Regions from separate parts of the Enterococcus sp. DIV0840 genome, predicted to be linked through region 1. Evidence: riboswitches for the same ligand, from Rfam matches in the RefSeq annotation. Region 1 holds a riboswitch; each other region holds the start of a gene.
The links. Region 1 has a riboswitch for magnesium ahead of IGL98_RS10550 (LCP family protein). Riboswitches for the same ligand answer to the same signal wherever they lie in the genome.

Region 2: another riboswitch for magnesium. It lies ahead of IGL98_RS04480 (LCP family protein); the one in region 1 lies ahead of IGL98_RS10550 (LCP family protein).
Region 3: another riboswitch for magnesium. It lies ahead of IGL98_RS07030 (phosphatase PAP2/LCP family protein); the one in region 1 lies ahead of IGL98_RS10550 (LCP family protein).
Region 4: another riboswitch for magnesium. It lies ahead of IGL98_RS07395 (MgtC/SapB family protein); the one in region 1 lies ahead of IGL98_RS10550 (LCP family protein).

What each region holds. Positions count from the first base shown of each region.
Region 1 is NZ_CP172876.1:2,217,927-2,226,162, forward strand. It holds gene alsS (acetolactate synthase AlsS) at 1-222, opposite strand, end outside; M-box (ykoK) riboswitch at 669-838, shown strand; gene IGL98_RS10550 (LCP family protein) at 1,129-2,055, shown strand; gene IGL98_RS10555 (FtsW/RodA/SpoVE family cell cycle protein) at 2,052-3,233, shown strand; gene IGL98_RS10560 (FtsW/RodA/SpoVE family cell cycle protein) at 3,230-4,399, shown strand; gene IGL98_RS10565 (DUF1292 domain-containing protein) at 4,593-4,901, opposite strand; gene ruvX (Holliday junction resolvase RuvX) at 4,946-5,374, opposite strand; gene IGL98_RS10575 (IreB family regulatory phosphoprotein) at 5,371-5,640, opposite strand; gene argF (ornithine carbamoyltransferase) at 6,000-6,932, opposite strand; gene IGL98_RS10585 (acetylornithine transaminase) at 6,939-8,117, opposite strand; gene argB (acetylglutamate kinase) at 8,114-8,236, opposite strand, start outside.
Region 2 is NZ_CP172876.1:942,836-951,071, reverse strand. It holds gene IGL98_RS04485 (FAD-dependent oxidoreductase) at 1-378, opposite strand, end outside; gene IGL98_RS04480 (LCP family protein) at 536-1,453, opposite strand; M-box (ykoK) riboswitch at 1,650-1,818, opposite strand; gene IGL98_RS04475 (DUF4303 domain-containing protein) at 2,086-2,583, shown strand; gene IGL98_RS04470 (DUF4809 family protein) at 2,777-3,169, opposite strand; gene IGL98_RS04465 (YusW family protein) at 3,364-4,191, shown strand; gene IGL98_RS04460 (DUF916 and DUF3324 domain-containing protein) at 4,246-5,295, opposite strand; gene IGL98_RS04455 (WxL domain-containing protein) at 5,379-5,912, opposite strand; gene IGL98_RS04450 (adhesive domain-containing protein) at 5,948-8,236, opposite strand, start outside.
Region 3 is NZ_CP172876.1:1,479,780-1,488,015, reverse strand. It holds partial or broken gene IGL98_RS07035 (diaminopimelate dehydrogenase) at 77-1,047, opposite strand; gene IGL98_RS07030 (phosphatase PAP2/LCP family protein) at 1,147-2,727, opposite strand; M-box (ykoK) riboswitch at 2,988-3,155, opposite strand; gene IGL98_RS07025 (ABC transporter ATP-binding protein) at 3,322-5,163, opposite strand; gene IGL98_RS07020 (ATP-binding cassette domain-containing protein) at 5,179-7,560, opposite strand; gene IGL98_RS07015 (MarR family winged helix-turn-helix transcriptional regulator) at 7,560-8,006, opposite strand.
Region 4 is NZ_CP172876.1:1,557,590-1,565,825, reverse strand. It holds gene mgtA (magnesium-translocating P-type ATPase) at 1-1,672, opposite strand, end outside; gene IGL98_RS07400 (GNAT family N-acetyltransferase) at 1,901-2,398, opposite strand; gene IGL98_RS07395 (MgtC/SapB family protein) at 2,431-3,237, opposite strand; M-box (ykoK) riboswitch at 3,294-3,464, opposite strand; gene IGL98_RS07390 (hypothetical protein) at 3,630-4,100, opposite strand; gene dnaI (primosomal protein DnaI) at 4,240-5,169, opposite strand; gene IGL98_RS07380 (replication initiation and membrane attachment family protein) at 5,172-6,575, opposite strand; gene nrdR (transcriptional regulator NrdR) at 6,588-7,073, opposite strand; gene IGL98_RS07370 (glycosyltransferase) at 7,302-8,236, opposite strand, start outside.

The sequences.
Region 1 (8,236 bases):
TGTCGCAACCACTACACCTGGATTTCCCGTCAAACGTCCAACAGCAGCCGCCATAAATGCTGCATTTTGTTCATGACGCGTTACGATCAACTCTGGACCATCATCGACTAACGCGTTGAACAAACCATCGATCTTCGCACCTGGAATCCCAAAGACATAATCAACTTGATGATTCTTCAAACTTTCTACAATCACTTCAGCACCATTTCTACTTTTATCCATCTTGTGTTACACTCCCTTTTCCATCATGTTTCATTTCTAAATTAACCTTATATATGAAAGAAATAAACTGATAAATATAATAAAAAAGCATCAATTATAATACAGTTGAAAAAGCTGTACTACTTCCTAAGTATAGCACGCAAACTATTTTTTGTTTAATCATTTGTTTCCCCAAAAAAACACAGACGAAAAACAAAGTTTCTTATTTCTGATAAAGTCTTCAGTTTAATACGCAATGATTCTTTAAGCCTATGTTTAAGAAAGAGTAAAGAAAACAGTAAGCTACATTTTTTTAATAATTTCTATTCGAAGGCTAGAATCCTCTACCAAACAGAATTATCTGTTTTAAATAACAAATTTATTAGATTTACGGTCATCGTATTATGAAAAAATTAATATTTACTTCATTGACTTTAGCTGAGATATTCACTATATTTAGGGCGATCTGAATAACTTGTTAGGTGAGGCTCCTATGGAAACACAGGCTACTGCTCAAAAATGTCGAAAGACAGTAATGGGTAGGACAGGAATTGTCGAATTAAGGCTTTTCACAAAGTAGCTAAAAGCTCTGCTTTTTACGTTTCATAGTGCTAAAACTCAACGATGAGAATGATGAAAAGCTCTTTTTGTGCTGAAATCAATTCCCCTTCGCTGAGTTATTCTAAGCGGAGGTTTTTTGTTTTGATAAATAATGTTGACAGAATTCTTGATTTTTGGAGGTGGATATACAAATTGAAGAAGAAAATGTCTCTTCATTATGACATGGTATAGAGATTCTTCTTTTATTTCGAACTTACTGTGATTCATTATTTTTAGTAAAAAGTTCTTTTTATCCCCCATCTAAATCAATTCCTAAAGCCAAACTTTATTTGATGATCAATTAAAATGATTAGCGAGGAATAAAAAATGAAAACAGGAATGAAATTTTTAATTTGTATGATCCTTTTTGTTCTCTTGATTTTTACAGGAATCGGGAGTTACACGGCAATCAATTTTCATAACGGGAAAAAAATAGCTCAATCTCAAGTGAACAAGAGCAAAAATACTAATTTTTCTGGTGATCAACAGACAAATATGAAAGAAATCACGATTATGTTAATTGGTGATGATGGTCGTGAAGATGATGAAGATGGCGGACGCGCAGATACTTTGATGGTCGCCCACTATAATAGTGAAACTAAGCAACCAAAATTAGTCTCGATCATGAGAGATTCTTATGTATCAATTCCTGGTCATGGATTAGAAAAAATCAATGCAGCTTATGCATATGGTGGAGCAGAATTAACTAGAAAAGTCCTTAATGACTCTTTTGGATTACCAATCAATTATTATATTTCAGCTGATTTTAATAATTTTATTCGATTGATCAATGAGCTTTATCCAAAAGGGATTGAGATCGATGCTGAAAAAGATATCAATTTAGACAATGTCGACATCAAAAAAGGCAAACAAACCATGGATGGCAATACATTGTTACAGTATGCTCGTTTTAGAATGGACGAAGAAGGTGACTTTGGTCGTGTAAGAAGACAACAACAGGTCATGGACGCCTTAGCAAAACAATCTAAAGATGCCGTTTCCTTCTTGCAACTTCCAAAAATTGCTGGTGAAGCTGTCGGTTACTTAGATACAAATATTCCTACTGACCTTCTAGTAGACTTGGCAAAAGATTTTCTAACAGGGAACGTAAAAAGTCTTGAAACATTATCTGTACCAGTTAAAGGGAGCTGGTCATTTAACGATTACACTGATGCAGGCAGTGTATTAGAAATAGACGAGAAACAAAACCAAGAAGCCATTCATAACTTTTTGAATGATGGAGCTGCAAAATGAAACAAATGAAGAGATTCTCAAAGATGCATTATTTAGACTTTTATATTTTGATCCCTTATTTTATCTTATGCGTCATTGGCATTCTAATGGTCTATAGTTCAAGTTCTTATCAACTATTAGATAGTGATCTTGGAACTTCTAGTAAAGCAATTAAGCAAACCATGTATTTTCTTTTTAGTATCGTTTGTATGAGTTTTGTTTATCGAATTAACTTGGCAGTTCTTCGGAAACCTAAAATGATGTATTTTATTTTGACCATGACCTTCCTATCCATTGTCGCTTTACCGTTTATAGGGACCAGTGTTGGCGGTGCCAAGCGTTGGATAAACTTGGGGGTGCTTTTGTTTCAACCATCTGAGTTAGTTCCTTTAGTAATTGTCCTTTATTTAGCTTCCAATTTAGCTAAAACGGACACACTTGTCCCATTTAGATTCAAGGATCATAAACGCTCACTGCTAGTTGCTATTTTCTTTATGTTTTTTGTAGCTTTGCAGCCAAATATCGCTGGAGCATCAATGATTTTCATTCTTGTTTTAGTCTTGTTTTTATCTAGTGGACTTTCTCCTTGGTTTATGTCGATAGCTTTAATTGGTTTCGTTGCGATAAAACGGTTAGGAACAGTTCTTTTATTGTCGATTCCAACAAATTGGATGCCACAAAAATTTGGGTATTTAGTGACACGTTTTGAAGTGATGCAAAACCCTTTTATCGATCCAACTGGTAAAGGATTTCAAACGTCAAATGCCTACTATGCTATGCATAATGGCGGTTTTTGGGGATTAGGATTAGGCAATAGTATTCAGAAAAAAGGCTTCCTTCCAGCTCCTGATACAGATTTTATTTTTGCTATTTGTATCGAAGAGTTGGGCTTGATTTTTTCTTTAGGGATTTTATTTTTAGTATTCTTTATGGTTGCTCACTTATTTTTACTTGCAATAAGATCAAAAAATCTTTATTATTCTTATCTTTATATTGGTTGCGGGATGTTACTTTTACTTCAAGTCGCTGTAAATGTAGGCAGTTTGTTAGGTTTTATTCCAATGACTGGATTGACCTTCCCCTTCATCAGTTATGGCGGATCTAGCTTACTGATACTGAGTATTACGCTTGGCATCGCTCTGAATGCCCGCGCTACAGAGATTAGAGAAACATCTAGGCAACAAGGAGGTATGGCATGAGAAAAATGTTAAATACCAAAAGCGAACCAGTGAATTACGCCCTTCTATTGCCTGTCTTTCTTTTGATATTAGTCGGTTTCATTGCTCAGTATGGTGCATTCCATGCAGATCCTTCTGTTGAATCAGTTGCACCTTTATTGAGGAAACAACTTCTATGGACTATTTTAGGTATTGTCACAATGTTTGTTACAATGTTCATTCCGATAAAATATTTATGGAAATTTACTCCTGCTCTTTACGGTTTATCGTTATTTCTAATGAGTTTACTTATAAAATTTCATGATCCAATAATGGCAGCTGCAACAGGTACAAAACGTTGGATTCGTATAGGGCCAATTTCCTTTCAGCCATCAGAATTCATGAAATTAGGCTATATTTTGATGTTGGCCTATATCGTTACGAGAAGAAGACAAAAATCGTCGAATCCTTCGACTTTAAAAGAAGATTTTCGTTTATTAGGTGAATTATCACTTGTCAGCCTCCCTGTTTTTGCTTTAATGTTTTATCAAAAAGATTTTGGGACAAGTTTAGTTTTTATTTCTATTTTTCTTGGTATGGTACTTGTTTCTGGTTGCTCTTGGAAGATTTTAACGGTCGGTTTTGGGGTTTTAGGTGTAATTGGCGTCAGTGGTATTTTGTTGGTTTTAACCGAACGAGGACAAACAATCCTTTCCTATCTTCATTTTCAGCCATATCAGTTTAATCGGATCCACGCTTGGCTCAATCCTTTTGAATATGCAGATTCAATTTCATTTCAGCAAGCTCGTGGTCTGACTGCTATCGGGTCTGGAGAGATGTTGGGGAAAGGTCTGTCGAATTTACAAATCTACGTCCCCGTTAGAGAATCTGATATGATTTTCACTGTAATTGGTGAGGCTTATGGTTTTGTAGGCACTTGTGCGTTGATTCTGTTATTCTTTTATCTAATTTATCAAATGCTGATCTGTACGCTAAATGCGAAACGTGAATTTTATGCGTATATTACGACGGGTGTGATTATGTATTTCTTGTTTCATATTCTTGAAAATATTGGGTCCAATATTGGTTTGTTACCTTTGACGGGGATCCCTTTGCCTTTTATTAGTCAGGGCGGTACAGCTTATTTGGCTAATTTTATTGGGGTTGGATTGATTCTTTCGATGTATTATCAGAAGGAGAAAGTGTAGCAAAAACTGTCTAGTGGTTTGAATTTAAAATAGAACTATGAAGTGAGTTTTTATAAAATTGCTTTATAGTTCTATTTTTTATTTTGTCTTAATATAGGCAATGTACTAATCGATTCTTTTTTACCTATCGGTATTCGTAAAATCAAAAAAAGCCGAACCCTTATATATCAAGGATTCAGCTCTCATTCAATTTCTATTCTTCTTCTTCCGCCATGAACGTATTGAAAACTTCTTCAATCATATCCCATTCAGCATCTGTTTCGATTTGTTGTAATTCGCCTTCTGTTCCTTCGTTGTTTTCGATGTAAGCGTAAGCTTGCAATTCAACATCATCTTCTTCTGGAACGCCAGCTGGATAAAGAAGTACGTAATTTTTACCGAATTCTTCTTGTCCGTCAACTGTTAAAAGAATTTCGTATAACGTTTCGTTCCCTTGTTCATCAACTAAAGTGATGTGTTCATGTCCTTCATGATCGTGATCATGGTTATGCTCTTCTGCCATTGTTTTGCTCTCCTTTTATCTTACACTTGTTTTTTACAAGTCGATTAAATTTTATTGCTAGCGCCATCTAAATAATTTTGCAAAATCATGACAGCAGCTACCTTATCGATTACTTTTTTTCTCTTTGCTCTGGATGTGTTTGCTTGTTCAACTAACATCCGTTCTGCTTGAACCGTGGTCAGACGTTCATCTTGATAGGTAACAGGGATTTGGAACATCTCTTCGATTTTCTTTCCATACGCCATTGACGCTTCGGCTCTAGGTCCGATCGAATTGTTCATATTTTTTGGTAAGCCCACAACAAAGCGAGTTACTTCATATTCTTTGACTAATTCCGCTAAACGTTCAAAACCAAATTCTTCCTGTACTTCATTGATCCGAATGATTTCCACGCCTTGAGCTGTCCAGCCAAATGGATCACTGACAGCAATTCCTACTGTCTTAGAACCAACATCAAGTCCCATTACTCTCATCGAATAGTGATTCCATGATCAGATAAGTAATATTTAACCAGCTCTTCCATGATTTCATCTCGTTCGTGACGACGAATCAAATTTCGAGCGTCTTGGTAACGAGGAATGTAGGCCGGGTCTCCAGAAAGCAAATAGCCCACAATCTGATTGATCGGATTATATCCTTTTTCCTCTAAAGCCTTGTATACAGTAGCCAGAGTCTCACTTACTTCCTTCTTACGGCTGTCATCAAAATCAAAACGTACAGTTTCATCTGTAAAACCCATTTATCTACACCTCACTTTTATTCTATTCATACAGTTTCATTCTACTAAAAACAAACCGAAACTACAAACAAAACTTCACATTTTCTGCTATATATTAAAGATTTTCTTTAAATTTAAGGAAATTGGCTGATTATTTGACAGTTAAATCGATTTTAACTTGAGCAAACGAAATAAACTGTTTTTTTATTGTCTATCCTTTTAATGAAGTGGACAAAGAATAAAGGAGCTTTTTGTGTTTATAGTTAGATAAATATCAATGAGGTCGTGTTATTGATCTGTTTATTTTGGCTTTTATTGACACATCTTTCCAAAAACAAAAAATGACACAAAACGAAAAATCGTCTAGTATCATTTCTTTTCTATAGATTTGCCATGAGTTTGACCATCAAAGCCTTTTGAGCATGGAGACGATTAGCTGCCTCTTCATAAATCATAGAGTGTATTCCATCAATAATATCAGCTGATACTTCTTCTCCTCTGTGAGCGGGTAAGCAATGTAGGAATAAATAATCTTTTTTAGCTTGAACAGAAAGTCGATTATTGATCTGGAATTCCCTAAAGACTACTTCCCGTTCTTTTTGTTCACTTTCATCGCCCATACTTGCCCAGACATCCGTTACTAAAACATCGGCATTTTTGGCTGCTTGATCTGGATCATTCACAATTTCGATTATACTGCCACTTACTTTTGCATTCTTTTTAGCAAGTTCAACAAATTCTGGCTTTGGTTCATAGCCTTTGGGCGTTGCGATACTGATATCCATCCCCACCAAACTTCCAGCGATCAAAAATGAATGTGCCATATTATTTCCATCGCCAATATACGTTAATTTGATTCCTTCTAGCTTCCCTTTTTGTTCATAAATCGTTTGAAAATCAGCTAGTATTTGACACGGATGATGATCGTCTGTTAGTCCGTTGATAACAGGAATTGACGCTTCCTTTGCGAGTTCAGCAACCATTTGATCTGAATAGGTACGGATCATAATCCCATCCACATAACTGGACATCACTTTAGCAGTATCTTTGATCGGTTCCCCCCGACCCATTTGCGTACTTTTTGAATCTAAAACTATCGCTTGACCGCCAAGTTGAATGATCCCCGCTTCAAATGAAATACGTGTTCGAGTGCTGTTTTTTTCAAAAATCATAGCTAATATTTTCCCAGCTAAAACGCCTCTATACGCTTCAGGATCAGCTTTTATCGCTACAGCTAGTTCAATGATCGATAGAAATTCTTCTTTCGTTAACTCTGTTAAATTTAAAATACTTTTGCCATACATGGAATTCATCATTTATCAATCTCCCTTTTCTGAAAAGCCTGTCTGTTTAGCTAGATTATGTAAGACTTTTTCAATGATCATTATTCCTTGATCAATTTCTTTTTCTGTGATTGTTAATGGTGGTAACAGACGTAAAACGGTTTGACCAGCCTTTAATGTGAGTAAACCTTCGATTTCTAATTGATCCAATACAATTTTCAACGTATCTTGATCTGCTAACTCGATACCAATCATTAATCCTTTACCACGAATCACTTTGATCATTGAAGTTTTTTCTGCTAGTTGCTTTAGCCCTGTATAAAGCTGTTGACTTTTTTTCTGAACATCCTGCAAAAATTTTGGTTGATTGATGCGCTCAACAACCTTGTAAGCAACACTCATCGCTAACTTATTTCCTCCAAAAGTAGAACCATGACTGCCAGGACCAAAAAATTCTGCCAAACTAGTTTTACCAACCATTGCTCCTACAGGAATTCCATTGCCTAAGCCTTTCGCCAATGTAAAGATATCAGGTTCGATCTGATACTGTTCATAAGCATAGAAAGTGCCTGTCCGACCGATTCCGGTTTGAATTTCATCGATGATCAACAAGGCCCCATACTCTTTGCAAAGGGACTGTACAGCTTGAATCCATGACTCTTCAGCTGGTAATACACCGCCTTCGCCTTGAATCAACTCCAACATGACCGCTGCAGTTTGCTGGTCGATTTCCGCTTTTAATAGCTCAAGTTCATTAAAAGGTACATAAATAAAATCAGGAACTAATGGCTCAAAACCAGCATGAATACTGTCTTGACCGGTTGCACTCATCGCACCATATGTTCGACCATGAAATGAATTTGTAAAGGTAATGATTTTGCTTTTACCAGTTGCTTTACGAGCTAATTTAATTGCAGCTTCATTCGCTTCTGCTCCACTGTTACAAAAATAACTGACATACTCTTTACCATTTGCTAATTTATCAGCCACTTGTTCTTGTAAATGATTTTCATATAAATTCGGTGTATGCCATAAAAGATTAGCTTGTTCCAATAGTACTTGATTTAGTTCAGGATCATTATACCCTAAATTCATTACGCCGATACCACTAGTAAAATCAAGATAACTTTTCCCAGTTTGATCCGTCAGTGTACAGTTAGAACCTTTGATCAATTCCAGCTCTTTTCTTTGGTAGTTCGGAAATAAGTAACTCATGCAAAAACCTCCTTTGATTTGATAATGGTTCCGTCGTATTGGATTTGATTTGTGATATGAACTTCTTTAACGCCACCTTTGATCGCCGTTACAGCACTTTCTAATTTTGGCAGCATTCC
Region 2 (8,236 bases), 1.3 Mb from region 1:
ATATTTTAAAACCTTTTCCGAATCACTACCAAGAATTTTGTTGGACCATTGACTAGAGCCAGTTGCTAAAATCAATTTATCAAATGACATAAAAAACTCAGTTGCTTGCTTTTCATATTTGATGATATGCTGTGTTGAATCCATACTGACTACTCTTGCATTTAACAACAAAGAGATATCGTTATCTATTAATTGTTCTTCTGAAATAAACTGAGCGGTTTCGATAGGATCGATCGTTTTATTAAAATACAGATTGATTCCGCCAGGCAAATAACCAATCGTTTGTTGCTTCTCGATTAAATGAATTTCAGCTTTGGGATGTTTTTTTCTGATAGCCAAAGCAGCTGATACTCCAGCAAAAGAAGCGCCAATAATCACAACTTTCAAAATAAACCCTTCCTTCTAAATAAAAAAAACGCTTTCTTAAAGAATAGCATATGCTTGCTCCTAACGCATAGAAATACGCTAGTTTGTTTTCATTTTTCACTAAAAAATCCGTTTACTCTCATATAAGAGAGTAAACGGATAAATGACGTTATTCCTTATCTTTCATAAAATTCTGAATCGCTTCAGCATTCTTTTGTTCATCAAGTTCGATCACACTTCCAGATTCGGTATAATCATTAAAGTTCCATGTGCCTTCCACTGGAACAGACAGTGATTTTAAAGGCTTCACTTTTCCAGTAAGAAAATCTTTTGCTAAATCGATCAATAAACTCGTAGGCACATTTGTATCGATTTTTCCGACCATTTTTCCTGCAACTTGTGGTAATTCCCAAATTGGAATCAAATCTTTAGACTGCTCTACTAAAGCATCCATCACTTGCTGCTGACGTCTGATCCGTCCAAAATCGCCTTCTTCATCCATTCTAAAGCGGGCATACTGCAATAAACTATTCCCATGCAATGTTTGCTTACCTTTGAGGATATCCACACCGTCTAAATTAATATCTTTTTCAGCATCGATCGTAACTCCTTTTGGATAAAGTTCATCAATAATGTCACTAAATTCTTTAAAATCCATAACAACATAATAATTGATTGGTAAATCAAAATTCGTTTTCAACACATCTTTTGTCATTTGTGCGCCGCCATATGCATATGCTGCATTTATTTTATCTTGGCCGCCATCAGGAAATGTTACGTAGCTATCCCGCATGATCGAAATCAATTTAGGCTGTTTCGTTTTCCCATCATAATGAGCCACCATAAGCGTATCTGAACGCCCTTGATCCTCATCGTCGTCTCTGGAGTCATTTCCAACAACCATGACCGTTAATTCCTTGTCACTTGTTTGTTCATCACCAGTAAAATTTTGGTTTTTATTAGAAAGTTTTGATTCGCTCTTTTCCTTTGCCGTTTGGAATGAAACCGCCGCATAGCAGCCTACACTCACGACTACAAGGAGAATCGATAACAAGGTAATCGTCACTATTTTTACAGATTTTTTCATTGTTTATTCCTTTCTAAACATAAAAGTTAAATGAGTTTGTTTAGCCTTAAAGCAAACCATAGTGTAGCACATGAAACCTGATAGCTCTAATTTTTGCTCGACTAAAAGAAAAATCCCTCACCAAGAATACTCAGCGAAGGGATTAGATTATAGGGGTTTAAATGTATGACACTCGCCATTTATTTACAACTTACCTTACTCTTCTCTTCGTTGAGTTTTAGCACTATATAACGTAAAAAGCATTGCTTTTAGCTACTTTGAAAAACGCCTTAATTCGACGAAATTTGTCCTACCCGTACCTGTCTTTCGACATTTCTGAGCAGCAGCTTGTGTTTATATAGGAGCCTCACCTAACAAGTATTTAATTCATTTTAAACTATAAGCGTATCGAATCACAAAGTCAAATTAAATTTTATCTAAACTGTTCAACCCCAGAACTATCTTACTAAAATAAACCGACTCTTCACTTGTTCTTACAATAAAAGTCCTCTTATAGTAACAAACTATTCCAATAAAAAAATCTTTATATTTTCTTAAAAAATTGCTATTCCACATAAAAAAAAAACTTTAGATAGACATTCCTTCTTTTATCTGTTTCAATGTTTAAAAGACAGAACACTTGGAGGATATGAATGGAACACTTTTTAGAAAAACAACAAGAGTACTTTTTCAATTTTTTAACTGATAGCATCGATAACTTTTTATTAGATCACTCTGATGAAACATTTTACGCCTTTGCTTTAGACTGCAATATTCATGAAGAAGGTGAAATCAACCTGTGCTTTAATACAGTAGAACTATGGCAGGAAACAACAAGTTATTATGCGAATAAAGGCTACACTAAAACACAATTAGACGAGATGAAATACACTTCTCGTGATTGGGATGAAAATCAGCAAGTTGCCTCTATCCATTTATTTGATGATTGGGTGGAAGATGAACAAGATATTGAGATGGTTCTAGAATGGCTTTGCCAACAAATGATCCTCTTAACTGACAGTGAAACATTCGAACGAATTCCAAAAACAGAAGATTTCAAGCTATTGGTTTACGATCATGACGAAAGTCCTTCTGATTCACAAGAAAGATTTGAAAAAATAGGAATGTCAGAAATTTTTCAAATAGAATAACATAACAATGAGGCCGAGACAAAAGTGTTTAGCTCCGAGAAATAAGAGGGAATTCACGGAAATTGCTCTTCAAATTTTTGTGAATTTCAGCTTTTTTCTCAGAGCTGCTTTTTTCTCGCCGCTTATTCAGTTTTAGAGCGCACATCAAAACTGATTTTTAGTTTTGTCCCACCCTCATTTTTTATATAATCGACTATAAACTAAATGCTAATTCTTCCACTTTAAAAAGAGTGACTAAGATCTGATTGACAGTTTCCACTAATTTTTTCTCATCCATCATTTGATCCCTTGTTTCAATTTTTGCAGTCTCAGTTGAATAAGTCAGAAAATCATATTCTTCTTTAAGCGTAACTTGATGATCATCTTTTTTATATAAAGTAAAATCATCAATAACATCCATCTGATATTCTCGTTTATATCCATTTTTTAAAGCAATCGCTGTGACCAAAGAATTGACTGTCAAATTTTCTAAAGGAATAACTTGTTCGTCTATCATCAATGTATAGTTTTCATCTTCAATAATTCCGCAAGCATTACAGCCTCCATCTAATAAATTCACCGTTTTACTAATTATCGCTTTTTTCATTATTACAGATCCTTTCTTACGCTTTAATCTATTTCTTCACATATTATATCAAAAACGAAGACCCAATGAAGGAACTAATTTATTTCCAACATTATGAGAAATCACTCATATATATTTACTTTATATTTCTTTTAGATAATAATATAGACATCTACTATTCATAAAATAGTAGTAAAAAAGAGGAGGTATTTTTTATGAAATTTTTTAAAGGTATGATGGTTGCAGGATTAGCAATCAGTTTCTGTTCTACTAGTTTGGCAGTGGTATCAAACTCAGCAGATGCAGCAACAGTGGTGGAGTCAAATTACAATAAGACAGTCACTTTATTCAATAAAGCGGATATCTTAGCGTACACAGGTCTATCATTAACAAGTTCAACTGTATCATCTGTTTACAACGAACTAGTTAAAGCAAGCACATGGGAAGTTGCTGGTTATTCTTCATCAGAAGCCGCTGTGATTGCAAGAGATTTCAGCAAAAATTATTACAAATCAGTAAGTTTGTTACAAAAAATGACGTACCAAAATGATTTACATCTTAAAGTTATCTTGATTACTAAAGGGTATGTAAAAGCAGAATTTGGCTTACAATCTTACTATGTTTCAGAAACACCTGTTAATCCAGAAAAACCGCAAGAGCCTGAAACAACTGTTGCTCCTGAGACACCTGAAGTTCCAGAAACACCAGAAACACCCGTTGCCCCTGAACAATCTGATTTAAAAAAATTAGAAGTTCAAGTGACTTACACTACTGGGCAACAAATTCAGTTGCAATACCAAGTAAATACTAATGGCACAATCAAAGCACAATACCAAGATAAATCTAATAAAGTTCAATTACAAGGCAGTGCAGCTGAAGAAAAAATCGAAGGCATCATTGCTGGCTTGGACCTTAAAAATGCCAGTGAAACAAAAATCACTTCACACATTTTGACTAAACTTGGTAAGGGTACAAGCTACAAACAATTCCAATATCAAGGTCAATTTAATGATAATACACAAGTTAAATTTAAACTAAAATAAGCAATCTTAAAAAAATCTCCACTTTCTACTCATGTAGAAAGCGGAGATTTTTATTTATTCAACTCTTTTTTTCCTTCGCCACAAAATATACGTCTGAATCAACACCAATAAAACCAACAAAATAAGCACTAAAATCAACCACATCGGAACTTTAGTTACAACCTTCGTTTCTTTATTTTCTTCATTGATTACCTTCGCTTGTTCCCTAGTAATCTCAAACTCATTCTCAAATTCCCATTTCTTCCCCTCTTGATTGATCAATGTTTTACTGATATATTTCCCAGGCAGCAATTGTCTTTTGATCGGCACGGGAAAATCCATCACAGAATCTGGGGCCATTTCAAGCGCTTCTTTTTCCAACTTGATCAAAGGAGTCTCTTCCCCTTTTTTTCGAATCGCAAACTTTAGATCCATTTTCTTTGAAATTGCTGCATTTTTATTGCGAATCGAATGAATCACAGACATTTTTTTCCCTTGTTTAGATTTCGCTACTTTTACAGCTTCCATTTCATAATCAGGTAGAACCGATGCATCCGTCTCATTCAAGACAACACCTACCACATAATGAAATCGCTGCTGTATGGTCACATCTTTACTTTTGGTTTCACTTTCAGGTGAATTTTTAGTAAAACGCAGTCCACCAACAATAACACCGCCATATCTTTCCTTTGGCATCTTCAAATGAAAACGAGCAATTTTAGTTTCATATGGTTGCAAGGAAATAGTCGTTTCTAGAACCTTGATCAGAGATTCAAAAGGATAAGCCAATGCTTTGTCTTTGATACCTTTTACTGTATAGTCAATCATTCCCTCTTCCGTTGTCGTTGCATTTATCGCATTGACTGAAAAGGAAATAGGTGCGTCTTCTGGATTCACTAATTTAACTTGTAATTCTTGCTCCTCTTCCGGCAGCATTTTTAAATCAAAATAGGATTTATTGATATCGACTTGATTCTGCGGGATAACTGCTTGTACATAAAAACTATTTGTTTCTTTACTTTTTTCTTGCGCCAAAACAGCTTTTGTATTCAATAAACTAACTAAAAAAATAAGTCCGATAGAAAATAATATATGAATCATTTTTGACCTAGAACAACCGCTCATCTAAATCACTCCTTTAATTTAATCAGAAAAAAAGAGTGGAATAAAATGATGCTCATCCCACTCTTTTAGATCACACTTTGATTCTATGGTGCATCTGCCAAGGTCCAGTCGATCGTAGAGGTATGTTTACCCAACGTTGCCATTGCAGCTGGCACATCAAGTGTCACGCCCGTGTTTTCAGCATCTGGCCAAGTGAATGTCCATGTTCCAGCACCGGCTCCTGCTGCGGCCGTTGCAAATGGTGTCGCAGTTGCAGCTCCGCTCGTTAATTTGACTGTATTAACAGGTGTTGGTGCCTCTGCATCACTATTTGTTCCCGCTTGTGTGTTTTTAAAATTCAAGCTGGCATTCGTTCCTCTTGCATCTGAAACAACAACATTGATCGCGCTAGGATTGGTTGGAATGTATGAAGCATCATTCACTGAAATCGTTTGTGACGCATAGCTGATCGTAGAAACAGCTTCTAATGTTAAAGAGCCTGGTGTAAAAGTGACATCCAAATCAGTCGCCTTATTAATATCAGCAGCTGAAGCAGATTGCCCTAAAAATAATGTACCAAAAACAACCGATAATAATAAAACTTTGGAACTAGTAATAAATAACGTTGAACTCTTCATTTTATACACCCTTTCTTTTTTGGTAATACTTATATTTATTTGGCACCGACAGAAACAATGATTCTACCGCTTGCGGCTGTTTCAGTACCAAGTGTTGCCGCTGTATTAAAGGTAATCGACGTACCTGCTGCTAATTGACGACCAGAAATATCTAGTGAAAATGTGCCATCTGCATTAACTGCTGCTTCTTCATAAACATTTCCTGGGAACCTCACTCTAACTTTAAATTGAGTTCCTTCTGGAGGATTCGTGATTTTAACCGATCCTTTGATCATTGTATCGCCAACAAAAATTGGTGCTACAACTGGTGTAGGAACAACATAACCTTCTAAAGACGGGATCTTACCCACTGCGAAAACCACACTGTCACTTTCTTTTCCTCTCAACGATTGAGCATGTTCAGCAATGGTTACTAATCTTAGTGGATTGCCTTCTTTTAAGTTTTTATCAGCTATAGGAATCAAAAAAGTGCCATCATTTTCAATCGCTACTTTTCTAACAGAACCATCAGAAAATTGAACTTGCATAAATAATTTAGTTCCTACTGGAACATTCGTTAACGCAATTGAACCTGTAATAACCTTGCTTCCTTCATTTACAGTTTTGAACTGAGGTTTTGGAACTTGATAGTTTTTTAATGGATCAACAATCACTTGTTTGACTTCAGGTTCACTGGCATTTGTTCTCGTACCATCACTCGCTTCAACGATTACGTTCAATAAATCATTGCCTTGAGGTTGATACTTACCAAATGGAATCGTAAAGCTGCCATCTTCATTGATTGAAGCCGTTAAATAAGTACCATCAGGTAAAGCCACTTTAGCTTTAAAACTCACACCTTCTGGAATAGGCTGAGTTAGCTCAACACTACCACTAAGGCTAGCTGCACCTTCTAAAACATCATTAATCACTGGTTTTGTAACTACATAGTGTAAAAAGGGATCGGCTATCACTTGTTTTATTTGCGGTTCGCTGACTTTGGTCTGTTTTCCATTACTTGCTTCTATCACGACTTTTAATTGATCATTACTTTGTGGTTGATAATTACTAAATGGTATCGTAAAATGACCTTTTTCATCAACAGAACCTATCAGACTTGTTCCATCAGGCAACTCAACTTTTGCTTTAAATGTTACGCTGTCTGGTACTGGCTGAACGATTGCTACATTTCCAGTAAGTCTAGTTGCACCTTCGATGATATCCTCAACAACTGGTTTTGCAATTGGATATTGAACAAAGGGATCGGCTATTACTTGTTTGATTGTTGCCTCACTAACTTTCGTGTACTTATCTACATTGGCTTCGATCACTATTTTTAACTGGTCATTGCCTTGAGGCTTGTACTCACCAAATGGAATTGCAAACGTTCCGTCTTCATTGACCGTTTCAGATAACATTGTTCCATTAGGCAATTCGACTTTCGCTTTAAATGTCACACCTTCTGGCACTGGCTGTGTAATCACTACGCTTCCATCAAGATGCGTCACACCTTCTAAAATATCCTCAACAACAGGTTTTGCAACTGAATAATTCACTAGAGGATCTTCTTCTACTTTATCGAAATATAGATTGATTGCATCCCCGTTTGCATGAATCGTATTCAGTAATTCTAAATCAATGACCGGTTTATTGACCGCCATTGCAGTCACTTTTGCTTTTTCGGCGGTTATATCAGAAACCTTCGTCGAAAAATTAAAATCAACATCGCCAAGTACATTAGCCTGCAATGCTTGAGTTAACACATCAGATGTTCCATTAGCAATTTTCCCTACAAGATCCAGCAAACCATTAACAGCTGGTTTTAATAGATCAAGAACAGGATTCAATATAGCCAGAAGCCCCGTAAATTTTAGTCCCGCAACTGCTTCTTTTAGTGGATTAAACAATTTTGCATAAGTTGTGCGAACGTATTGTCCTAATCCATCCGTGAAATCGACCATCACATACTTACCGTCTGGTGATAATTTCCCTTCAACAGTGGCTTGATAACTGCCTAAATCTTGAAGAGAATTAAGCCCTTCAAAAGCCTTTTCCAGCGAATCAAGTTGTAATCCTAATGGTTTCGCTAATCCAAGTAGTCTTGTTACAAGCCCGCCTACTTTTAAAACCAAATCCTTGACCACCGGAACATCTCCCGGCACGATTGGAAGTAATTTAGCACTGGCATTGATCAAAATAGGTCCATCAATTTTCCCACGTAATTCTTCAGGAATCGCAAAAACAATAACCTTTGGTGATACTAAACCGACATCTGCAACGGCGGTTCCTTTAAATGAAAGATCTAAATCATATGTAGAATCTGCATTTTTTTCCAACTTAACGCC
Region 3 (8,236 bases), 740 kb from region 1:
CTTTTCACCATTTTTCTTAATTCTAGCAAAAAGAGAGAATGCTGATCGCAGCATTCTCTCTTGAGCTTATTAAGTTTTACAATAACTCTTTTCTCAATTCCTCATCTGTCCGATCAGACAAATATTTAGGTGGAATATCCAAAACAGTATATGCGCCAAATTGTTTTTCCTTAGCCAAACGAACACAAGCTCTCGCATACGCAACTAAAACACTTGCCGTAAATTCCGGATTACTTTCTAGTTGTAAATTATATTCAATCACTTGTTTTGTATTTTCATGTGTTGTTCCAATATGAAGAACTGTCCCGCCATGAGGCATCTTTTTGTGATTTTGATCAAGTTCAGCTTGAGAAATAAAATGAACTTCTGTATCATAATCGGCAAAATAATTGGGCATTGAAACAATTTCTTCCTGAATATTTTCTGCGTTTGCATCCTCTTCAAGCACAACAAAGCATTCTCTAAAATGTTTATCTCGCGTACTCAAATTCAACTGTTCGCCTGCTTCAAGTTTTTCGATCACTTCGCTGTTTGGAATCGTGTATTGTACTGCATCTGTCACGCCATCGATTCGTCTTAAGGCATCTGAATGTCCCTGACTGACGCCTTTCCCCCAAAAGGTATTTGTCTCTCCAACTGGTAAAATACTTTGTGCATATAATCGATTTAAACTAAACAAACCTGGATCCCATCCCGTTGAAATAATTGAGGTTGTTTGATTTTCTTTTGCCACCTGGTCCACTTTAGCAAAATGCTCTGGAATTTTAGCATGAGTGTCAAAGCTATCGATGGTATTAAATAAATGCGTCCATTCTGGCGTTTGTGTTGGTAAATCAGTTGCTGATCCTCCACATAAAATACAAACATCGATCTCATTTTTTTATGTTTAAGCTGATCCATCGTGAAGGCATTCGCGCCTTCTGTCTGAACTGTCTCAGGGGCTCTTCTTGTAAAAACACCTACTAATTCCATATCTTTATTTTGCTTTATTGAACGCTCAACACCGCGTCCAAGGTTCCCATACCCGACAATTGCTACTTTTATCATACTTACATTCCTCCACTTCTATGCATCAAATTATACCAAAAGAAAAGCTCTTTTGACAATTGATGTTGGACCAGCGAATGATTGATTCTTTAAAACGTACTACTCTAAATTCAATTGTTTCTTTATTGCAGCTATGGCTTTTTCCCTTTCTGCTTCGGGAATACGTTCATAAGAAATACCTTCCTCACCAGTATAACCATCACCTGTAAATCCTTCCCCTTGCAACTGGCTTGTTTCAATATCAATTAGCGCTTTTTGGTAATTTTTCATTAATTGCATCATCTGATCTAACGTCATATCTGTTTTTCCATTATCCCCAATTACATCCAGCAACTCTTGGTAACGAAACGCATTCTTCATAGACATTAATTCTTTGCCCAACTGAATAGTCACTTCGCGTTCTCTCTTTTGTCTGCCATAATCATTTTGAGGGTCTTCATGACGCATTCGCGCATATTGCAATGTTTCCCAACCGCCTAAATGTTGTTCTCCTTTTGGATAATGAATTCCTTCAGCATCAAACGCAAAATCATTATTAACTGTCACTCCACCAACTGCATCACTCAATGCCGCTAAACCATCCATATCAATGACAAAATAATGATTGATTGGGATATCTAAATAATGTTCAACTGTATCAATCATCATTTTATCACCGCCGAACGAATGAGCATGGTTGATCTTGTCATGTAAACCATCTTCTCCAACGATCTCTACATAAGCATCCCTAGGAATACTCGTAATCGTCGTCTTTTTCAATTGATTATTGACCGTTACGACCATGATCGTATTGGCTCTAAAATCTGTTTTACGTTTTGAATCATTTGCGATTCCTAATAGTAAAAAACTAACCGGCTCACTATTTTTAAGCTCCACAGGTTTTGCTTCTCGGTCTAATGGTTGATACATTTTATTCGCTGTTTTTTGAACATTTTTAAAGACTGTCGCTCCATACACAGAGGCACCGGCAACAACTAATAAAAGTAATGTCAACCCACTTAATATTGTTCTTTGTATAAATCTTTTTTTAGCATCTGGCGTTGAAAATGTTCTATTCAAGAACAGCTTTTGAAGGCAAACATACGAAAGATTCACCCAAGCATAACTTAAAAGAAATCCTGCCAGCACATCACTTGGATAATGAACCCTTAAATAGATCCGACTCAATCCAATCAGACATACATAGATAATCAACACGTTTTTCAAATGTCTGTAATTCTTTGATCGTTCTGGATAAATCGTTTGTGCCGCTATGATAATTGAACACACCAAACACATAGCTAATAGTGAATGTCCACTGGGAAAACTGTATGATGTTCTTTCTGCTAACTGTCCTACATTAGGTCTCATTCTTGCAACAAGATTCTTAAGTAGAAACCCTATAGCACTGACCACCAAAACATTGCTACTCATCCAAAAAGCTAGTAATTTTTGTTTTTTTCGCCAAAGGATAAATGAGACAATCAGACTCACAATAAAAATCGGCACAATGGTTGCAGTTTTAGCAAATAGATTTACAATACTCGTGATCATAGCGTTTGGTTTCCAACTAATTTGGTAAATCGCCGAATCTAACTGATGAAACCATGAAGCATTCTGAACAACAAAAAAAGTTAACACTGAAAATAATAGGACACTTAAAATAGCTGGAATGAACTTTTTTTCTTTAAACGTATACATGTATAAAATCCCTTCATTTCTTATATTAGATAAAATTGTTAGCTCAAAATCAGTACGCATGAAATTTCATTAAAAATGCCAATAAAAAAACGCCTAAGTTCATGCTTCTTGCAGAAGAAGTGAATGATCCAGCGTTTTTTTCGCCAATCGTCACTCCTAAAAACACAAGCAGGTACTAAGACGGTAAACAATCAGCAAATACGTTCTCTATTTACCAAAAGAAAAAAGTCAAACATTCTTTCCTACGACGTTTGACTTTCAATCAATCTCATCGTCTGAGTTTTAGCACTATACAACGTAAAGAAAATTTCTTAGCTATTTTATGAAAAGCCTTAATTCGACAATTCCTGTTTTACACATTGGCGTCTTTCGACGTTTCTGCGCAATAGCCTATGTTTGTATAGGAGCCTCACCTAACAAGGTTATTTATCTATTTATTTTCTAAAGAATAACGCTGGAAAGATTTTTTTTCAAGTTATTTTAAACGTCTTTATGTTTTCTTAATTTAAATAAAACAAATTTTGGCTATTATTTTTTGAATAAAAAAAAGAAGCACTCATCATTTTTTTGATAAGTGCCTCTTTTAGAGCCATTTTATTCATCTAACTCTTCAAACTGCGAGTTGTAAAGTGAAGCATAGTAACCACCTTCAGCTAGCAGTTCTTCATGTGTTCCTTGTTCTTTGATATCGCCATCTTGCATATAAAGAATTTTATCTGCATCTTTGATTGTTGATAGACGGTGCGCAATAACAAAGGATGTACGTCCAGCCATTAAGTTGTTCATGGCGCCTTGAATCAAGCCTTCCGTTCTTGTATCAACAGATGACGTTGCTTCATCGAGAATCAAAATCGGCTTATCGGCTAAAATCGCACGAGCAATTGTTAGTAATTGTTTTTGACCTTGAGAAATATTTGATGATTCTTCATTTAATTCCATGTTGTAGCCGCCAGGTAATGTTTGAATAAAGTGGTGAACGTGTGCGGCTTTAGCCGCTTCGTAGACTTCTTCATCCGTTGCATCTAAACGACCATAACGAAGGTTTTCCATGATAGTTCCTTTAAATAACCAAGTATCTTGTAAAACCATCCCGATATTTTTACGTAAATCTGCGCGGTTAAAGTCTTTGATATTATAACCATCGATTTTAATCGCACCAGATGTTACATCGTAAAAACGCATCAATAGTTTAACCATGGTTGTTTTACCAGCTCCAGTCGGTCCAACGATTGCCACTGTTTGGCCTGGATCAACATGTGAACTGAAATCATTGATAATGATTTTGTCTGGTGTATAACCAAAACGAACATGTTCAAAGTCGACCATACCTTTGGCTTTATCGATTTTAACTGGATTTGGTACTGTTTGTGCTTCTTCATCTTCTTCAAGGAATTCGAAAACACGTTCAGCTGCTGCTGCCATTGATTGAAGTAAGTTAGATACTTGTGCCAATTGAGCAATTGGTTGTGTTAAGTTTCGAACGTATTGGATGAATGCTTGAATATCCCCAACGGTAATCGTACCATTGTAAGCTAATATCCCACCAAAGATCGCTACTGCAACATACCCTAGATTTCCAACAAAGTTCATGATCGGTTGCATCAAACCAGAAAGAAATTGTGATTTCCAAGCTGATTTGAATAATACATCATTTTGCTTTTTAAATTCTGTAAGAGAATTTTCTTCATCATTGAAAAGACGTACGATATTGTAACCGCCGATTGTTTCTTCAACTTTACCATTGATCACACCAAGATATTCTTGTTGTGTTTTGAAATATTTTTGAGAGTTTTTTACCACAATCAAAATTAAGATCATTGAAATTGGTACGATCAAAATCGCAATCCCTGTCATTTGCACAGAAATCGATAGCATCATTACGATAACCCCAATGATGGTGAATACTGATGTAATAAACTGTGTGATCGATTGATTTAGTGATTGACCTAAAGTATCCACGTCATTTGTGATACGAGATAATACTTCACCCGTCGTACGGCTTTCAAAATAGTTCATCGGCATGCGATTGATTTTTTCTGAAATTTCTTTACGCATGCGATATGTGATTTTTTGCGAAATCGTTGACATGATCCAACCTTGAATAATCCCGAAGGCTGAAGCCACTAAGTAGAGTCCTAACATGAAGAGTAAGATTCCACCAATTTTATTAAAATCGATTCCACCGGTTCCTTGATATTTTTTAATCAAACCATTAAATAATTCTGTGATCGCTTGTGATAAGATTTTTGGACCCCAAATATTAAATACGGTTGAGGCAATTGCAAAGATCATTACAAAGAAAACAGGTATTTTATAAGCACCAATATAGGAGATTAATTTTTTTAGTGTTCCTTTAAAATCTTTGGCTTTTTCCACTGGAGCGCCATTTCCAGGTCCGCGTCCGCCACGAGGGCGATTTTGTGTTTGTTCTGCCATTATATTCGCTCCTCCCTACTCAGCTTCTTCTATGCCTAATTCAGCATTGCTCAATTGTGATTGGGCAATTTCTTGATAGACAGTTGATGATTTCATTAATTCATCATGTGTTCCATGATCGACTACACGACCTTCGTTTAATACGATAATATTATCCGCATGAAGAATCGTAGAGATTTTTTGTGCAACGATGATTTGTGTTGCGCCTTTGATATTTTCAGACAATGCTTTACGTAACGCTACGTCCGTTTTATTATCAAGCGCTGAGAATGAATCATCAAAGATCAAGATTTTAGGATTTTTCGCTAAGGCACGCGCAATGGATAGACGTTGTTTTTGTCCGCCAGAAACATTGGTTCCACCTTGAGAAATTTCTCGGTCATACCCTTTTTCATTTGAATCGATGAATTCTTCTGCTTGTGCAATTTCGGCTGCTTTTCTCATTTGTTCATCTGAGATGTTGGCATCCCCAAATTTAATATTTGAGGCGATATCCCCTGAGAATAGGATGCCTTTTTGCGGCACAAATCCAATGATTTCATGTAATTTATGCAAGCTCATTTCACGAATATCGATCCCATCGATCGTGATTCGTCCACCCGTTACATCAAACAAGCGCGGAATCAAGTTAACGATCGTAGATTTTCCTGAACCAGTGGAACCGATCAAAGCAGTTGTTTGACCTGGTTTGGCCGTAAAGTTGATATGATGTAACACATCTTCGTCAGCATCACCATAACGGAATTCTACTGCTTCAAATTTTACTTCACCTTTAAATTCATGATCATCTTTTGGATGTTCTGGATCTTTGATTGTTGGTTCTGTTTCAAGAACTTCTTCCACACGACCAGCAGCCACGTTGGCACGAGGTAAAATAATCGAAACCATTGATAACATCATAAAGGCCATAACGATTTGCATTGTATACGTGATAAATGCCATCATATCCCCAACTTGGAGTTGACCGTTGTTCATATTATGTCCGCCGACCCAAACGATCAGAACAGAAATACTATTCATCAATAACATCATGACAGGCATCATAATAGACATTGCACGGTTAACGAATAATTGAGTTTTCATTAAATCAGTGTTGGCAACATCAAAACGTTTTTCTTCGAATTTTTCACGAGAAAATGCACGGATAACCGGTAAACCAGTAATGATTTCACGAGAAACCAAGTTTACTCTATCAACTAAGTTTTGTAGTGCTTTAAACTTAGGCATCGTTGTTAATAGTAGACTTCCTACTAAAACTAAAACTGCAGCTACTGCTACACCGACGATCCAACCCATGCCTGTTCCTGTTTGATAGACATTATAGATTCCGCCAATACCTAAGATCGGTGCATATAACACGATACGCATAATCATAACGATCCCCATTTGCATTTGTTGGATATCGTTAGTATTACGAGTGATCAATGAAGCTGGAGAGAATTTCTCCATTTCGGTGTTTGAAAATTGCAATGTTCGCTCATATTGACCGACACGCAAGTTTCGTCCAACAGATGCCGCCACAAGTGAGGCAATCAACCCAACAATGATTGCAGCTACAGCTGAAACAAGTGTTAGAAGAACCATTTTTGTTCCTGTTTTAACCATATAATCTGTTTGGATTTGTTGTGTATTCATATCTAGTGCTTTGTATTCAGCCAGTGTGAATTGAATCCCGACTGTTTTCATTGAATCCGCACCTAAATCGCCTAAGCTTTTTTTAGTTGCTTTACGGGCTGCTTCGACTTTCGCTGGCATGGCGTCTGTCGTTGTTTTGATCGAATCAGCTAAAGCTTTCGCTTCTGCACCTTTTGCTTGAGCTTGGGCAGCTAACTCTTGTGCTTCTTGACCTTTTTCCATTGCCGTTGCAGCATCTGTTGCTGAAGCAGCAACCGCACCTGCTTCTTTGGCTTGCTCGCCTAATGTTGTTGCTTCTTCACCAAGTTGTTTGGCTTTAGCAGCATTTTCTCCAACTGCTTTATAATCCTCGATGATTGCTTTGGCTTCACCACCACTTGATGAATCTTTTGATTGAGAAGTTGCCAGCATCATCATTGGCAGATTAAAAATGTCTGCCAGTTTGGCTTCTGTCATGTTGTCTTGAAGATTTAATTTATAGACCTCAACTTCTTTTCCATCGATTTTTTCAGTTGTTAGTTTATAGTTATCTTCAATTGTTTTTTTCTCATCATCCGTCATGAACATTTCAATTCCCTGAAGAGATGTTTTCCTGATTTTTTCAGGTGTGGAGTATTCAAGCCCTCCTTGTTGAATACCGACATCAACGATACCCGATGTTAATTTTGGTAAGCTTAAATCACTATTTGCCTGTACAACTAAAAGCACAAGAACTGCGATGACCGCGTACCAGTATTTGCCAAGATATTTGAAAATCTTCACTATTGGTCACCTTCCTCTTTCTGGGAAATTTGTTGGGAGTAGTCTACGAATTTCGCAGTTAGCTCGATGAACTGTTTCGTGTCTGTTTCTCCCATTAGTTTAAAAATCTGAACGATCTTATCGCGCATTTCTTTCTTTTGCAGCTTAGCCGCTTTTTTACCGCAATCCGTTAACGTAACATTGATTCGGCGCCGATCATCTGGGTCCATCTTACGTTCGATTTGACCCTTTTTTTCTAAACTGCCAAGAACGACTGCAATGCGAGCGCTAGATAGGTTCAGTGATTCTGCTAAATGCTTGGGACTAGTTGGTTCACCATAACGGGCAAGAAATTTGATGACGATACTTTCACCTTGGTTACTTTTTTCTAGTCTGCTAAATGCACTATGTCGATTTTGAACCATTAGACGCATAAGCTCTTGTTCGGCTTCTTCTGCGTATGACATATGACTCCTCCTTTTTTCAAAATAATTACTTTCTACCATTAATAGCTAATAGTGTTAGTAACTAATGCTGTTTGATATTAACGCAAATAGCTTTTAATGTCAATAGTATTGAATCAAAAAAATAAATGAATACGGTTTTATTTTAAAATCTTAAAAATGTGTTCTAAATTCTAATTTAAAAGGAAAAAAATTTCCAAAAAAAGTCTGGAAAACATTATTGGTCAATGTTC
Region 4 (8,236 bases), 660 kb from region 1:
CGACTTGTTTACAAACTGATTTTGTTACTAAAGCATTATCACCCGTCAATACTTTAACACCGACACCATGTTTTTTTAGTGCTTCTAAAGCAGCCTTCGTCGTTTCTTTTGGCGGATCAAGGAATGCAAGATATCCTATCAAGACCATTTCATTTTCATCTGAAACCGAGAACTCATCAATTGTCGCTGGATTTGTTTTTTGAGAAACAGCCAGTACGCGCAGCCCATCTTCGTTCAGCTCTTCAACGGTTTTCAAGATTTCTGTTTTAAGGGTTTCAGTTAAAGGGGTAACCGTTCCTTTATAGTCAACAAAGCTTGAGATTTCCAACATTTCTTCGACGGCACCTTTTGTGATCATTTGCGTTTTGCCAGATGTATCTTCGATCACAACACTCATACGACGGCGTTTAAAATCAAAAGGAATTTCATCTACTTTTTTATACTTAGAAGAATCAATTGATAATTCCTCTTTTGCCGCATCGATGATTGCGACATCCATTAAATTTTTCAAGCCTGTTTGATAATAGCTATTAAAAAATGCATGACGCAACACTCGGCTATCTTCTTTTCCATCACAATCTAAATGATATTCCAAAATAATCTTGTCTTGTGTCAATGTTCCTGTCTTATCCGTACATAAAACATCGATTGCGCCAAAATTTTGTATCGCATTTAAGTTTTTGATAATTGTACCTTTTTTTGCCATGCTTGAAGCACCTTTGACGAGATTTGTCGTCACGATCATCGGCAACATTTCAGGCGTTAGCCCCACTGCTACAGACAAACCAAACAGAAACGCTTCAAACCAATCTCCTTTTGTTAATCCGTTGATCAAAAATACTGCTGGCGCCATTACTAACATAAATCGAATCAACAACCACGACGTTTTGCTAATGCCAACTTCAAAATTTGTTTGAGGATTTTTATCAGAAACATCTTGTGCTACTTTTCCAAAAAGCGTGTCATCTCCTACAGAAACAACGATTCCTTCAGCACTACCACTAATTACATTGCTGCCCATAAACACAATATTTTCATATTCTGTTTCGACACTGTTCACTTTCAATTTGTAATCTGCTCTTTTTTCTACAGGGTAACTTTCACCAGTCATGGCAGATTGAGAAACAAATAGGTCTTTTGTTTTTGTTAAACGAATATCAGCAGGAATCATGTCTCCGGCAGACAATTTTATGATATCGCCACAGACGATTTCTTCGATTGGAAGTTCTACTTGTTTTTTTCTGCGGACAACGGTTGCCGTAATTTTGACCATATTATTCAATTTTTCTGCTGCTTGATTTGACTTTACCGATTGGATCAGCGTCATAGTCCCACTGATCAAAACCATTGCTAGAATAATGAGTACACCAACAAGATCACGGTCAGCTGGTGGTGCAATAACATAATCCGTTATAAACGAAATAATAGCTAGCGTGATCAAAACGATCGTAAAAGGGGTAAAATACGCTTTGATTATTTCAATGAATAGCGGCGTTTTTTTGCCATGTGTAATGACATTTTCTCCAAATTCCTCTCTTGATAGTACAGCTTGCTGATGTGTTAGGCCCATTTTTGAAGACTTGAAAAATGTTAAGATATTTTCTGCGGAGTTTCTTGCAAAATATTCATATGATTGGTTGTTCTTTCTATTTAATACTGCTCTTTTATCCATGTATTTCTCCTTCTTTCTAAAACTCTGATCAATGAAATGACAGCTGGTTTTATAAGAACCCTCTATGATTTCATCATTTTGTCTCTATTTTAGGAATCGGACTGATGGAAAAAGAGGATCTGTTATCGGAGAAACTTGCTTGTTTGCCCTAGAAACAAATAGACAATAATAGGTGTATTCTCATCAACAGATTTCTTTATCCATAAGTCCTTGATCATCTCACTACTGTCATCCATTTGTTTCCATCCCCTTTAGCGTTATGTGTTTGATAATTCCAAGCATTCGTGCGTTCTTTTTGGTACAAATACTTTTCTCGAATTTTTTTAAGATCACCTGTCCATCTGAGTACGCACAACTTGTACTTTGATACCCAAAATGATCATAAAATCCCCAAGCTTGCTTACGACCCGTTAAAAACATAGTTTGAAAACCCATCAGATCTGCCATTTTTTCTGCAAATTCAAGCAATTGCTTTCCTATTCCAAATCCTTGATATTGATCATCGATTGCAACTTGTTTGATTTGAGCTACCTTTTGGCTTCTTTTTGAAAGAAGTAAAGTCCCCACAACTTTTCCCTCAATCATCGCAGCTATATGGATATCCTGTTTTTCATTGACTGGTAATTCTTTGATCCATTCTTTTCCAGCACTGGTTTTAAGTAGCTTGTTTCTTAAAAAAATGCCTCTCCAATATTCTTCACTGTTCCAATTAATAATTTTGACCATCACTGTTTTACCATTTTGATTCCTCCATTCTTTTAGTTACTCATTTGATTGATTTCAATGACTTCCGACAGTTGAGATAATTCTGAAATAATCGTATTGACTGCTAGTGTGCCATTTCTTGTCGCTTCGATTTCTAAAAATAGTCTTACCTTTTTTCCTGCCAAATCAGTACAGGAGAATTTAGTGAACGTTAAACAATATTTGTCTAGCAACTGAATAATTTCTGTTCTAAGCATGACTTCACTTGTATTGCTACTAATGACCGATAGGTAATGAATCGATTCTGTTTGTTCCTCTTCTCTTTGAACGGTCAAATCATCCATTTTAAAAGATAAATTTCGCAACAAAATATTGACTAACATTAAAGCCACCGCACAAATCATTCCTTCGAGCACAAATCCTGCTCCGATCAAACTTCCAACAGCAGCTGAACACCATAAAGTTGCTGCAGTGTTGATACCTGTCACGCTGAACCCTTCTCGTAAAATTACGCCACCAGCAAGGAAACCAATCCCACTAACTACTTGAGCGGCAATTCGTGTAGGGCTACTGTCATCTTGGATCAACATGGATAATGAAACGAACTGGCACGAACCAAAAGTCACTAGTGTCATGGTTCTCATTCCAGCTAATTTTTTTCGCCATTGACGTTCTGCTCCAATAATCATTCCTGCAAAAATACTAGCGATAATGTTGATTAAAAATTCATAGGCTTGCTCCTTCCTTAGATTTGTTGTTACTTTTTGATGTGATTCGCTAGTACGGTCAATTCGCCCTTTTTTTGCCAAGTATTGTTCATTAGTTACTCTATAATGCGACGAACTTTTGAAAAAAAACAAATGACCTTCCGCCAAAACTCAGCGGAAGGTCATAAATAAGCGCACAAAAAAAAGCCTGCATGATCTAGTCGTTGAGTTTTGGCACTATACAACGTAAAAAGCAGAGCTTTTAGCTACCTTATGAAAAGCCTTGTAATCGACAATCCCTGTTCTACCCATTGGCATCTCTCGATGTTTTTGGGCAGTAGCCTGTGTTTGTATAGGAGCCTCACCTAACAAATCTATTTAGTTATCTTACATGTGAAACTATACCACCATTGTAAAACAAATGTCAATGTTTTCTGTTTATTTATTTTTTGAAAAATGTTATTTTAACTATAGAATAAAAATAAAGAATGCTACAAAGTGCTTATTTACAAACTTTATAGCATTTTTTGTTTTTTTAATATTTATTAATTTTTTTCAACTTTCACAACTGAATTTCCAGCTACTTGGGGTGGAATCGACATCGTCATCGCAGGTAAACCTACTAAAGTAAATTGAATCTTATCTCCTGTTTTCAAGTCATTTTCTGTGATTCCATCTGCTAATTGATCCTTTGATACATTCAAAATAACCCCATCATTTTTCATCATACCAACAATTTCCTCTGGATCCTCAACTGCTTCGACTTCTTTTAAAACCAGCCGCATTGATTTATCCACTGTGTCATTGGTTTTAGCATCTTCAACTAAAACTGCTGTGAATACAGATTGAGATTTTTCTTGGTCTTTAGTGTCTGACGTTTCATCGGTCGTTTGATCTTTTTTACTGCTCATTGAAGTTTCTTCACTTCCTTTTGACGAACTTTTTTTATTTTGTGTGCATGCTCCCAAAGAAATCAAGGTTAACACTGTTAAGATTGTTATTGCGATTTTTTTCATAGATATACCCTCCAATACGGTTACTTTATTATAAGCTATATAATCAATCGTAGTCCATTGCTACCAATCATTATTAAAGAAAATAAAAAAAGTGACTGAGGCATAACTCAATCACTTGGAATCTGGATAAAAGCCGTCATTAGCCATTTCTTCGATCATTACCAGACATCGTAATCTCTTGTGCTAAATAACGAATACGTTCCATGATTCGACGGGCTTTCAACGGCTCTTGTTCCCCTCGTTGAGTCACAGATAAATGTTTTTCTAAGTCTTTTAAGTCAAGGTTTGATGAAAAAAACGTTACTAATTGTTCCTGCATACGATATTGCAGAATAACGCTTAAGACATCATCTCGAATCCAAGATGTCATTGATTCTGCACCCAGATCATCAATCATTAAAACAGGTGATTTCTTAACAGCATCAAGCTTTGGCCCTACCATATCTTTACCGATTGCTTGTTTCATTTCGACTGTAAAAGTTGGAAAATGAACGATCGTTGTAACAAATCCGCGTTCAGCTAAACTATTAGCAATCGCACCTAACAGAAAAGATTTACCTACACCAAATGTTCCTTGAAGATATAGTCCTTTATGAAATTCTTTTGGATTTTGAGAATAGGATTTGATAAATCTCATAGCACTTGCAAAGGCCTCTTCACGTCCGTCTGAGCTCAAATCAAAATTATTTAAACGAGCTTCACGCACATCTTTGGGCATATCCATTGCTTTGACACGTTTACGTATTTCATCTTCACGCTGTTTAGCAATCAAAGATTCAGTGGGAACATAAGTGACATCGATATAATGGAAGTTTAATGCTAGTTTCGGCTCATAACCAGGTGCAATCATGTTTGGATCATTCAATTGATATTTTCTTTTTTCTTGAACAAACTCATATAATTTCGAATAGCTTTTTTTTATGTCTTCATCTGTTAAACGATCTCGGTTACCTTCTATAAACTTTTGGACGTCAGGATCTTTCATAACAACTTCAACTAGTTCATTATATCTCTCGTTCATATCTCTTTTTTGAATGATTTTTGACATTTCTTTTCCTACATCTTCCATTATTATTCACCTTCTTCATTTAATAATTCTTGAAGTTCTCTTTCAAGTTCAGCCTGTCTTTCTGGCGAAAGTTTCTTTTCTTCGACTGGATTATCCACCCAATCTGGTAATGTTTCTTGACGGATCGGTCGATTATTTTGTCCGTATCTCTGTCTTGTTTGTTTTTGTTCTTTCCCCTTTTTGGCTAGCTCACGGACATGATCAATGGCTTTCTCTGGTGAAAAAATGCCGCTTTGCGCCCATTCGTTGGCGATTCGATTCACATAATCAGCCTTTAATGTGGGTTGTTTTTGTATATTATAAACATAATTGATCAACACATTGATCACACTGTTCGGCAATCCAGATTTACTCACTAAATACTTGACTAATGAACGCTCTTGCGGGGTTGTATAACCACCACGCTCATTTTTTAATGCTTCCAAATAATTTAATGGAAAATTTTTCTCACTATCCATGATCATCTGAATATCTTGCGTTGAAAAACCATTCATTTTCAATGAATTATAACGGTATGTTTGCTGATCTTCAGCAGTTAACTCCACTGAATCATTTTTTTGAAACTCACTTGATTTTTGCTTTTTGTCAGGATCATAGGTTCTATAAATTGCCCGTTCAAAGTCCTTCACATCAATCTTACTTGTATAATAGTCAAAGGATTTAGAACAAAAATCGATCATATCCAATTCTGTAATCCCAAATAAATTATGGAAGATAAACACTTCTTCTTTGAATCCAGCACTATTATCTGGTAACTTGATCCCAAGTTTTTCTATTCCTTGAACAAAATAAGACCAATCAAAGCTTTCATTGACGGCACTTGGTTTTTGCGCTGGTCTTGGATCATTAAACGATTGTTCCATTTGAATCAACTGCTTACTTTGAGAAATCATTTGTTCTTCTTTGAATAAATAGACATCCTTAAATCCTGCTGAAATCTCTTCATAGCCAGTTAAATTAACAAATTTCGGCTTAAAACGTTCAAATAATTTATCTAGTTTTCTTTGTCCTACACTGTTCAATAATGTTAGTGACAATACTTCATCTTTAAAAAAACGTTCGGCTGTTTCAGGATGATTTAAGCGATATAAAAAACGCATTCCTAGTTCAGAATCATTTTTACAAAAGGTTCCTAATAAACCAATTCCTTCTAATTTCTTTCTAGCCGCTTGGATTTGTTTGATACTCATATCCATCATCGTAACCAAATCTGCATGAAAAAGTGACTCACTAACGCCTGTCTCTTCAACTTCTGATAAAAGTGTCAAGTATAAGCTAAAAGCTTCAGCACCAATAATCGGCTGATATAAAAACGTCAGTATCGCTTGTTCTAGATTGGATAAAGGATGAGATAGTGCTGCTTGAAAAATACTTTTAGGGTGGACTTCTTTCCAATTGTCTTTCAAGGAAAGACCTCCTTATTCATTTGTTGTATCTGAATTTGAAGATTTTGCTTTATCTACGATTCCTTGTAGTTCTTTTAAGAACACACTCATATCTTTAAATTGACGGTAGACACTGGCAAATCGAATATAGGCGATTTCATCCAAATTAACTAAATCTTCCATTACATATTCTCCGACCAAAGTAGTCGAAATCTCATTTTCGCCTAAGCTACGGACACGGTTTTCAACATTATCAACGATTTGTTCCATTTGTTCCATGGCAACTGGACGTTTTTCAGCCGAACGGATCAACCCACGTAAAATTTTCTCTCTATTAAATTCTTCCCGGTCACCATTTTTCTTGATGACTAACAATGGAGCTGCTTCAATTCGTTCGAATGTAGTAAAACGGTAATTGCAATTTTCACATTCTCTCCGACGACGAATCGCACGCCCATCATCGGCTTGACGACTATCGATTACACGGGAGTTATTATGATGACATCTTGGACAACGCATAGTGTTCACCTCATTTTATCTAATAATATCTATTTTTAAAGTTTCGTTTTAGTTTACTTTCTATATTATAACATGAAATGCTAGAGAAACCAGTCATTAACGATTACTTCTTAAGCATTTTTTTCTTATTGTTACGCTCTTATTTAATAACATTTTTCTCTTGTTTCAAAAAAAATAATCGAGTAAGTCGACGTTTTGAACGTTCAAACTTACCCAATAATTATTGCCTTATAGTTCTATTTTGTCTCGCGTTCCCCAGCCAGTATTCCTATGGGTAATATATCCCCAAATTCGAACAGGTGACAATACGAAAATTGCCCATAGTACAGTAAATGGAAAAGCTAAAAAAACGATCCATTTATCCCGATTTGCCAAATCATTCCTAGGAATTGAAAGATATGCCAAGGAATAAACTGCACTAAATGCTAAAGGAGCTACTAAGATTAATGGAAAATCAGTCATTACAAAAAACACCCAGTAAATCAATTGATACTTAATAACGTTCATAGCCGCAAACATAGCCCAGCCAAATGCCTGTCTAAAGAAAACAAAGCTACTAACAGGGAACAGTGCTAACCGCCAAAAGCCTCTAATAAAACTGCCTCTGTTCCAACGTAGATGTTGTCGCACATGATGACTCAGTTTATTCGGCAAATCTGTATAAGAAACTGCTGTCATTTGAGCAACAGTCCGTCCTAAAAGCATCGCTGTTAATGTTAAGAAACTATCATCTGAAAATTCTACTCTAACACGACCAAACGTTTCATTTTCATACCCTAATTTTTGAGCTAAGTTCAAAACTTCAGCCCGATAAAATGCAATTGGACCGCTATTAACAGCTACACTGCCAAACATAGAGTTCATTGATCGTTCTATAAGCACCATGTGTCCGATCACTAATAAATCTGTGATCACAGTCAAAAGATTATCTGTAACATTTCTTGTCACAATCACGCCTGCAACAGAATAAACTCGTTCGTCTTCAAACGGGATGATCCCTTGTTCTATCGCATGTTCTTCAAAAACAGTATCACTGTCGATTGTTAAGATGATCTCATTATGAAAATCAGAAATTTCTAAATGGTTATACGCATTTAATTGTGCTGCACGTTTCCCACTATTTTGCTGCTTGATAAACTGAAAAGAAATACCCTTTTCTGCAA